DNA from 4 places in the Priestia sp. YIM B13551 genome. Region 4 is predicted to be linked to each of the others. Evidence: riboswitches for the same ligand, from Rfam matches in the RefSeq annotation. Region 4 holds a riboswitch; each other region holds the start of a gene.

Region 1 (2,205 bases), on a different contig from region 4:
GACTCCTCTTTTTGCAGGCGACTGTTGAATGTGTCCGTAATAGGCGGCAATTTTTTATGTTTACGAATTTGATTAAGCAAAGCTCTGCGCAAAGCATCGTTATGAAACACATCATGAACATACGTGCCAATGACGTTGTCTTTAACCGTTCCTTCTTTTTCATGCTCTACCACTGCAAAAGCTTCCGTGGTGCTCTTAGAAATCGTCTTTCCCATATGAATTTCGTAGCCTTCAATCGAAACTCTTTCACTTTCTAGCTGGACATACCCAGAAACTCTTTCTGTTTTTTTGCTGGTTGTCATAACGGTTTCCACCGGAAGCAAGCCCAGCCCTTTAATGGATTCAATCCGAGATTCTACTGCATCAGGGTCTGTAATTGTCTCCCCTAGCATTTGATATCCTCCGCAGATGCCAATGACGTGAACGTTCGTTGTGTTCAAAACTTGATTAATGGCTAGAGCCAGGCCGCTTTCTTGTAAAAACTGAGCATCTTCAATCGTATTTTTGCTTCCTGGTAAAACAATTAAATCAGGCGTACCTAATTGCGACGGCTTGGTTACAAGCCTCACGTGACAGTCTTCTTCTAAGCTTAAAGGATCGATGTCTGTAAAATTTGAGATGCGCGGGTACGAGATAACCGCAATATCAATTTCTTTTAACGGATTCACAAGCGTTGAGTAATTTCTAAGTGATAACGAATCTTCCGCGTCAATTTCCACGTTGTTCATATAAGGAATAACTCCTAGAACCGGAACACCCGTGTATTCTTCAAACCACTTCAAACCTGGTTTTAAAAGTTCTAAATCTCCTCGGAATTTATTAATTAACACCCCGATAACTCTAGACTTGTGTTCATCTGGAAGCAATTGAAGAGTACCCACTAGGCTCGCAAAAACTCCTCCTTTATCAATATCTCCTACTAACACAACAGGCGCTTGGGCTATTTTTGCAACGCGCATATTTACGAGTTCCCGATCGTTCAAATTGACTTCAGCAGGACTTCCAGCGCCTTCAATCACAATTCGATCATAATGATTGGCAAGCTCTTTATAAGCTTCCGTGATAACGTTCAAACCTTCATTAAAAAATTCTTGCCGATACTGAAAAGCAAACATATTACGTAGCGGTTTTCCGTGAACGACAATTTGAGATTCATGATCACGAGTTGGTTTAATTAAAATAGGATTCATATTGGTTGTTGCTTCTACTCCAGCTGCTTCTGCTTGAATTCCTTGCGCTCTGCCAATTTCTTTTCCATCCATTGTAATGTATGAATTAAGCGCCATATTTTGCGATTTAAACGGTGCAGTTTGATAGCCGTCTTCTTTAAAAATACGGCAAAATGCTGTAGCAATCATGCTTTTTCCAGCGTCTGAGTGCGTTCCTTGAATCATAAGCGGTTTTCCTTTTTTCACTTTTTCCACTCCCTACCACATAAAAAAACCTTAACTGTAAAAGTCAAGGTTTGGTCATGCGCTCATTAACACATTGTCTTGACTTATTTCTCCCACCGAAAAATAAGGGGTTTTTAAAAGCAGGTCTCCTGGCTTATGCTTCGTTTTACTTCTGCACCCTTCCTAGTTTGACTAGTGGGTCTTTGCAGGTTCATCCACATTTACAGTAGCGGGGGCTGCACCGGATTTACACCGATTTCCCTATTATCCTCCTTAGAGGCACTTTTAAAATCATTTATTCTTTATTGTAACGAATTTTATAACCATTCACAATAACGATTTTCTTCTATTATTATATATTACTGTGCTTATACTTATTTGGGTCTCGTATGCTATAATAACAATTATTTTCCAAACATCTTATGAAATAGCTAGGAAGGTGCTCACAGTTGAAGAAAAAAATGATTTATACCTTTATTGGTTCTCTTGTTCTTTATATAGCAATTATATCTTTTTGTATGTATCAAACTGCTCACAAGCCTGTTCCACAAAACGCAGATTATGTGCTCGTTTTAGGTTCTAAAGTAGATGGTGATCAAATGTCTCCTAGTTTAAAAGAACGAGTAAAGACGGCCTTATCTTATTTACAAGCACATCAACAAACAAAAGTTATCGTAACGGGCGGAAAAGGATCCGATGAAGAAATATCTGAAGCAGAGGCAGCCTATCGTTTTCTGCGGAAAGAAGGAATTAAAAAGAATCGAATTATAAAAGAAGATCAGTCAACTTCTACTTTTGAGAATTTTACTTT
Region 2 (2,205 bases), on a different contig from region 4:
GAATTGTTCCTGATGATACGCCTTTAAAACCTTTTATATCACTTCCTCGGCTTCTAATATGACCGAGGTAGACACCAATTCCGCCTCCATTTTTACTAAGCGTGGCCAAATCTGTATTGCTATCATAAATACCGCGTAAGCTGTCATCAATCGTATCAATAAAGCAGCTAGATAGCTGTCCGTAGCTCTTTCCTGCGTTTGAAAGTGTTGGTGTGGCAACCGTCATATATAGACTAGAAAGCGCCCAGTACGCTTCTTTTACTAATGCTGTTCGATTTTCTTTCTTTTCTTGAGACATCAGCGTCATAGCAATGATAAGAAAACGTTCTTGCGGTAATTCGTATACGCGCTTATCATGTGATGTCGCTAAATAGCGATCTGCTAATGTCAACAATCCAATGTATGTAAATAAACGATCGCGTTCAGGAATAATGACTGAAGCAATTTCATTAATTTCTTCTTCTGTATATGTTTTTAATAGCTGCTTATTATAAATGCCGATTTTTGTTAGTTCTTGAATAAGCTGATAAAACGAACCGTACTTCTCTTTTTTATCGTAACCTCGGTTGTCCGCTGCTTTTCGATATAGTTCGTTTAAGTAGACGTCTGCCGCTACGTACGTCCAATCGGGTTCTTCCATTGAAATACGCTCTAAGGCTGCCAAAATTAGTACGTTTGCAACCTTTTCGTCCGTCATATTTTCCTTTACTGTAACAGTTTGAATAACCTTTTCCTCATACAAAGAAAAATCAAGCTGCGTAAATTCTTTTTTTAAACGTTCAATATATGCAGTTAATTCATGTAGAATTGTAGGCTTTAATGTATTCACCATAAATATGGCTCCTCTCTTCACTTCAAAATAAAAAATCGCTCACCGTACCTCGGTGAGCGAATAGAACGAAGATAGAAGAAGACACTAAGTCTTTTCTCAATCCTCGCTCTACCCTCTCACCTCCCGAAGAAGATAAAACGACATAAAAAAGGCAGGTCTCCTGACTTATGCTTCTTTTTACTTTAAGGCCTTCCCATGATGTTTACTCACAGTGGATCTCCTTATTTCATCAGCATTCACAGTTGCGGGGACAGCTTTGGATTTTCACCAAATTCCCTTTTAAGTCTTTTTATCAGACACCTTTTTCACTGGAAAACACAAAATATAGTATTTTATTATGGATTTCAAAACAACATATTGTGTTATGTTATAAACACATTATATAGGACAACTTAGAAAACTATCAACCTATTTTCAAAAATAATTTTGTTTTTTACGATAAAACTCTTCGACTTTTTTCATCAAACTATTCCATCATAACATGTTTTGACACGCTTGATGGAACAATGTGCTCTTTTTAAAAAATTTGTCCTATTTTTCTACTAAACATTGACAACCTCAATAAAAAAAACCGTTTTTCATAAAAAAACGGTTTTTAATTATTTGTATTCTTTTTCAAATGCTGTGATTGTTTTGATAAACTTTTTATCAATATCGTATCCTATCCCCGGTTTTCCCTTCACCTTTATTACTCCGGCTTCTACCTCTACTTCGGGCTTAATAATATCTTTTTCCCAATAGCGAGACGACGCAGAAATATCACCTGGTATCGTGAAAGAAGGCAGTGTGGCAAGGGCGATATTATGAGCTCGTGAAATCCCTGCTTCTAACATTCCTCCAACCCAAAGTCTTACACCATGCTGGGCGCATAAATCATGAATTTGCTTTGCTACGGACATTCCGCCAACTCGACCGATTTTCACATTGATAATCTTACAGCTTTCTTGTTCAATTGCATGACGTGCATCTTCATAGCTCACAATACTTTCATCTAAGCAAATCGGCGTCTTCATTTGCTTTTGTAACAATCGATGATCAAGGATATCATCAGAACTTAACGGCTGTTCGATCATCATTAAATTCAATTCATCTAGTTTCTTCAATGAATCACTATCGCTTAACGTATAGGCTGAATTGGCATCAGCCATAAGAGGAATGCTTGGAAATTCATCTCGAATTTGTTTCAGTAGCTCATAGTCAGCACCCGGCTTAATTTTCACTTTAAAGCGCTTATAGCCATCTTTCATGTAAGTCTTTATTTGTTCTTTCATTACGGAAATGTCGTTTAAGCCAACTACCACTCCAGCTTCTACAGCAGGCCTTACTCCGCCAATTACTTCAGATAACGGCTTATTTTGCCGCTTTGCATACAA
Region 3 (2,205 bases), on a different contig from region 4:
AGGAAATAACACCGTTAACCGTATGATTGAACACGGTGTACAAGGAGTAGAATTTATCGCCGTTAATACGGATGCTCAGGCGCTTAACTTATCTAAAGCAGATGTGAAAATGCAGATTGGTGCGGCCTTAACGCGAGGATTAGGTGCAGGAGCTAATCCAGAAGTGGGAAGAGAAGCAGCCGAAGAAAGCAGAGAACAAATTCAAGAAGTACTGCAAGGCGCAGATATGGTATTCGTAACAGCTGGTATGGGCGGAGGAACCGGTACTGGAGCAGCTCCGGTTATTGCCCAAATTGCCCGTGAACTAAATGCTTTAACAATTGGAGTAGTCACTCGCCCGTTCAAGTTTGAAGGAAATAAACGTACGAAGCAAGCAGTAGGCGGTATTACTGCGATGAATGAATCGGTAGATACCCTTATTGTGATTCCAAACGACCGCTTGCTTGAAATTGTCGATAAAAAGACGCCTATGCTTGAAGCATTCCGTGAAGCAGATAATGTTCTTCGCCAAGGTATTCAAGGTATTTCAGATTTAATCGCTGTTCCGGGGCTGATTAACCTTGACTTTGCTGATGTAAAAACAATCATGTCTAATCAAGGATTTGCGCTTATGGGTATCGGACGAGCTTCCGGATCAGACCGGGCAATTGAAGCAGCGAAAAAAGCGATTTCTAGTCCGCTGCTAGATGCATCGATTGATGGAGCAAGAGGCGTGCTGTTGAACATTACGAGCGGCAGCAGCTTGAGTCTTTACGAAGTACAGGAAGCAGCAGATATTGTCACGTCTGCTTCTGATCAGGACTTAAATATGATTTTTGGGTCCGTGATCAATGAAGATTTAAAGGACGAAATGATGGTAACCGTTATTGCCACTGGATTTGATGATGAAGATGTTTCACCATCAGCTTCTACTTCTAGAGTTTCAAGAGCACGCTACTAAATTAAATAACCAGCTTTTATGGTGGCAATTGTTTTTCAATTGCCTTAAAAGGGAATCCGGTGCAAATCCGGAGCGGTCCCGCCACTGTAACAAGGAGCCTTATGTCAAAAAAGCCACTGTCTATTTAGAGACGGGAAGGCGGTATAAGGCAGTGACTTGAAGCCAGGAGACCTGCCATAAATCGCAGCACACAATAACCTACGAGGATAGGGAGGTGTTTTGGCAGAACCAAAAATAGGATAAACAAGGGATACGTTTATCTGAATTTGTTGTGAAGACAAGCACTTCTTTTTAGAAGTGCTTTTTTGTGTATTAAAATAGAAGGTGGAAAAATCAATGATAAATAATAAAAAACTCGTATCTATGATATTTCTTGTGTTACTTTGCCTCACTGCTTGCGCTCCTAATGAAGAGAGCATAAGTATAAAAGAAAGAAAGAAAACGGATAAAAGTGTGACGTTTTTATTTAATTTTACATCTGCAACGCTTGATCCTCATACGGATGATAATTATACAGCAGTTCGTGCGGGAGTAGGGGAGACGCTTGTTAAAATCAGCAATGATTTAAAAATAAAGCCCTGGCTTGCTGAAAAGTGGGAAACGAAAGATAACGGTCTTACGTGGACATTTACGATAAGAAAGAACATTACGTTTCAAAATGGCAAAGCGCTAGATGCAAATGCCGTTAAGTCTTCTCTTCAAAGAACGATAGATCAAAGCTATGCGATGAAAAACGCTTTAAATATTAAAGAAATGAAAGCGAACGGTCATGCGCTGACAATTACATTAAAAGAACCAATGCCTAAATTTCCTTCTGAGTTAGTGCATCCAAACACAGCTATTATAGATGTTGATGTTTCTAGTATAGCTAAGAAGCCCATTGGCACAGGGCCATTTCACGTTTTGACTTTCGATCAAGGAAATCAAGTGAAGTTAGAAAGATATGAACATTATTGGAATGGGAAAGTAAAATTGAAAAATGCGATCTTTGCATTTAACGAAGATGCTAATGCGCGAGTTGCGGCTCTTCAGTCCGGGACAGCCGATATTATTTATCGCCCGCCTTTAGAAAGCTTGAGCACTTTACAAGCGAATTCGTCTTTCAAAGTAAGTGGAGTACCTAGTGTGCGTACTCATTTATTGCTTTATAATCAAACCAATGACGCATTAAAAGACGAAACTGTAAGAAAAGCTATCGATACCTTACTGAACCGGAAAGAAATTGTCAGCAGCATAATGAACAATCAAGCGGCAGCGGCTCGAGG
Region 4 (2,205 bases):
TAATTGGTCCAGGAATTGATTCTTCTCATGCGTTTGAGAGAACGCATCAAGATTCATTAAACCATACGTATAAGCTTCTTTATCACTATGTGCAGTCGAACATGGTTCTGCTTTAAGAAAGGAATATTTAATTAGTGTATTTTTATGCAAAACAAAGAGCAGGACGGGATTGTGATGTCTGTCCTTTCCTTTCCTAAAAAAGAAGCCGGCTGTCCGGCTTCTTTTTTTAATAAATACTATATATTTTTTTACTAGTGAAGCAACAGTTGGTTAAAAAAGCACCTTTTTAAAGAGGTATAATACTGCTTAAACCTTTTGGACATTTTGTTCACTTACAGAAGTTAAAATGTTTTTAAATTTTTAAAAGTTTCTTGTGACAAGTTTTGTAGAATGGGTTTTCAAAAGGAAATGGTTTCGGCATAATGTGGATATAGCGATCACTACAATAATCGGAGGCGAATCTTTTCATGTGGGTACTGACGGTATATGCTGGAAAAGAAATGAAAATGTTTGAATTTGAAACTGAAGAGCAGGCGAGAGAAGCTTTTGCCAAAACAAATGGCTGTAAAGTTCTTTCAGAAGTTGTGTATTATAATGATCCTCATTTAACATTAGTAGCTATATAATGAAAAAACAAGAGCTGATTTTATGCTCTTGTTTTTTTATAGATACTTGTATCTTCCGAAAAGAATAGAGTTGAAATAAAAAAAAATGTACGCTATGATATGGTAGTTACTTCTATTATTCTGATAGTTTAAAAGGTTCATATATATCAAACAGCAACAGTAAAGATGCCAAGAAGGCTTAATAGGGAAACTGGTGAAATGCCAGTACTGTCCCCGCAACTGTAAGTGTGGACGAACGAGTATAACCACTGTGAAAAAATCACGGGAAGGTTCTCAAGTAGAATGATACACAAGTCAGGAGACCTGTCTTTATTGTGAAGTTTCTATTTCTCCGGGGAGCGGGAAGGGAGACGTTGGCTTAAAGTGGCATTCGTGCACACTCTTACTCTGACGTTTTACCCGCTCGCATATTAGCGAAGCGGGTTTTTCTCGTAGCGTAAAACTACATATCGTGCAAAAAAGGTGCGCAATGTTCACATTGCGTTAAATGGGAAGTCTGGTGTGAAGCCAGCGCGGTACCCGCCACTGTGAAGAAGAGCTGATTGCATATGCCACTGTATTCGGGAAGGCGCAATCAAGTGATGAATCGAAGTCAGGAAACCAGCCTTTTTCTAATGCGAAGCTTACCCTACGGGATATAGGTGGAAGTGCAAAAACTTAGTTTGAATTTTCTGCGCCTCTATCATTGATAGAGGCGCTTTTTTTAGTAAAGGAGCGAATGAGTGTGACGACGTGGAACTTAAATGGAACAAAACATCACGTATTGATTTGTAATGGAAGCAGCTGTATGAGAAAAGGTGGAGAAGAAGCCACGCAAGCTATTCGAAATAAAGTGACGGAACTGGATTTGGATGAAACGGTTCATACGACGCGTACTCGCTGTAACGGACGATGCAAAGATGCTCCTGTAGCTATCGTGTATCCTTCAGGAGATTGGTACAAGCAGGTCACTGAAACCGTGGCTCACCGAATTGTCGAAGAGCATTTAGCAGGAGGCTGCAGTATAAAGGAATCGCTTATTTATGAATGTGATCAAAATGGTTTCGTTTCTCCGGAAAACAGTGACTCCATAGAAGGAATTGACAAAGTAAAAAGTAACGCATAAAGGAGGAGCTAGCATGAAAGGTAAACTGTTAGTTATTGGATTTGGGCCGGGAAGCTTTGAACATATTACACAGCGAGCAAGAGAAGCCATTCAAGAAAGTGATATGATCATCGGTTATAAAACCTATGTGGAACTAATTCAAGGACTGTTAACGAATCAGCAAATTATTAGTACGGGAATGACCGAAGAAGTAAGCCGTGCACAAGAAGCTGTAAAGCAAGCTGAAGCGGGCAAAACCGTAGCTGTCATTTCAAGCGGAGATGCAGGAGTATACGGAATGGCAGGCCTTGTGTATGAAGTGTTGATTGAAAAAGGCTGGAAAAAAGAAACGGGCGTAGAGATGGAAGTAATTCCTGGCATTTCGGCTATTAATTCATGCGCATCTCTCCTTGGAGCGCCCGTGATGCACGATGCTTGTACGATTAGTTTAAGTGACCACCTTACGCCTTGGGAGCTAATCGAAAAAAGAATTGA

Evidence for each region. A riboswitch is a leader RNA that binds a small molecule or an ion and turns the genes downstream of it on or off. The one in region 4 is predicted to bind cobalamin.
Region 1: linked by a shared signal. The riboswitch ahead of ACFX4N_RS09250 (cobyric acid synthase) and the one ahead of ACFX4N_RS01375 ((2Fe-2S) ferredoxin domain-containing protein) in region 4 are both predicted to bind cobalamin.
Region 2: linked by a shared signal. The riboswitch ahead of ACFX4N_RS19795 (ribonucleoside-diphosphate reductase subunit alpha) and the one ahead of ACFX4N_RS01375 ((2Fe-2S) ferredoxin domain-containing protein) in region 4 are both predicted to bind cobalamin.
Region 3: linked by a shared signal. The riboswitch ahead of nikA (nickel ABC transporter substrate-binding protein) and the one ahead of ACFX4N_RS01375 ((2Fe-2S) ferredoxin domain-containing protein) in region 4 are both predicted to bind cobalamin.

Annotation. Positions count from the first base shown of each region.
Region 1 covers NZ_JBHZOX010000002.1:45,492-47,696, forward strand. Annotated here, with positions in the region: gene ACFX4N_RS09250 (cobyric acid synthase) at 1-1,424, opposite strand, end outside; cobalamin riboswitch at 1,517-1,696, opposite strand; gene ACFX4N_RS09255 (YdcF family protein) at 1,844-2,205, shown strand, end outside.
Region 2 covers NZ_JBHZOX010000004.1:17,150-19,354, reverse strand. Annotated here, with positions in the region: gene ACFX4N_RS19795 (ribonucleoside-diphosphate reductase subunit alpha) at 1-832, opposite strand, end outside; cobalamin riboswitch at 966-1,151, opposite strand; gene menC (o-succinylbenzoate synthase) at 1,432-2,205, opposite strand, start outside.
Region 3 covers NZ_JBHZOX010000008.1:102,536-104,740, reverse strand. Annotated here, with positions in the region: gene ftsZ (cell division protein FtsZ) at 1-940, shown strand, start outside; cobalamin riboswitch at 943-1,134, shown strand; gene nikA (nickel ABC transporter substrate-binding protein) at 1,277-2,205, shown strand, end outside.
Region 4 covers NZ_JBHZOX010000001.1:264,731-266,935, forward strand. Annotated here, with positions in the region: gene ACFX4N_RS01365 (M42 family metallopeptidase) at 1-116, shown strand, start outside; gene ACFX4N_RS01370 (hypothetical protein) at 468-626, shown strand; cobalamin riboswitch at 773-951, shown strand; cobalamin riboswitch at 1,070-1,249, shown strand; gene ACFX4N_RS01375 ((2Fe-2S) ferredoxin domain-containing protein) at 1,351-1,731, shown strand; gene cobJ (precorrin-3B C(17)-methyltransferase) at 1,745-2,205, shown strand, end outside.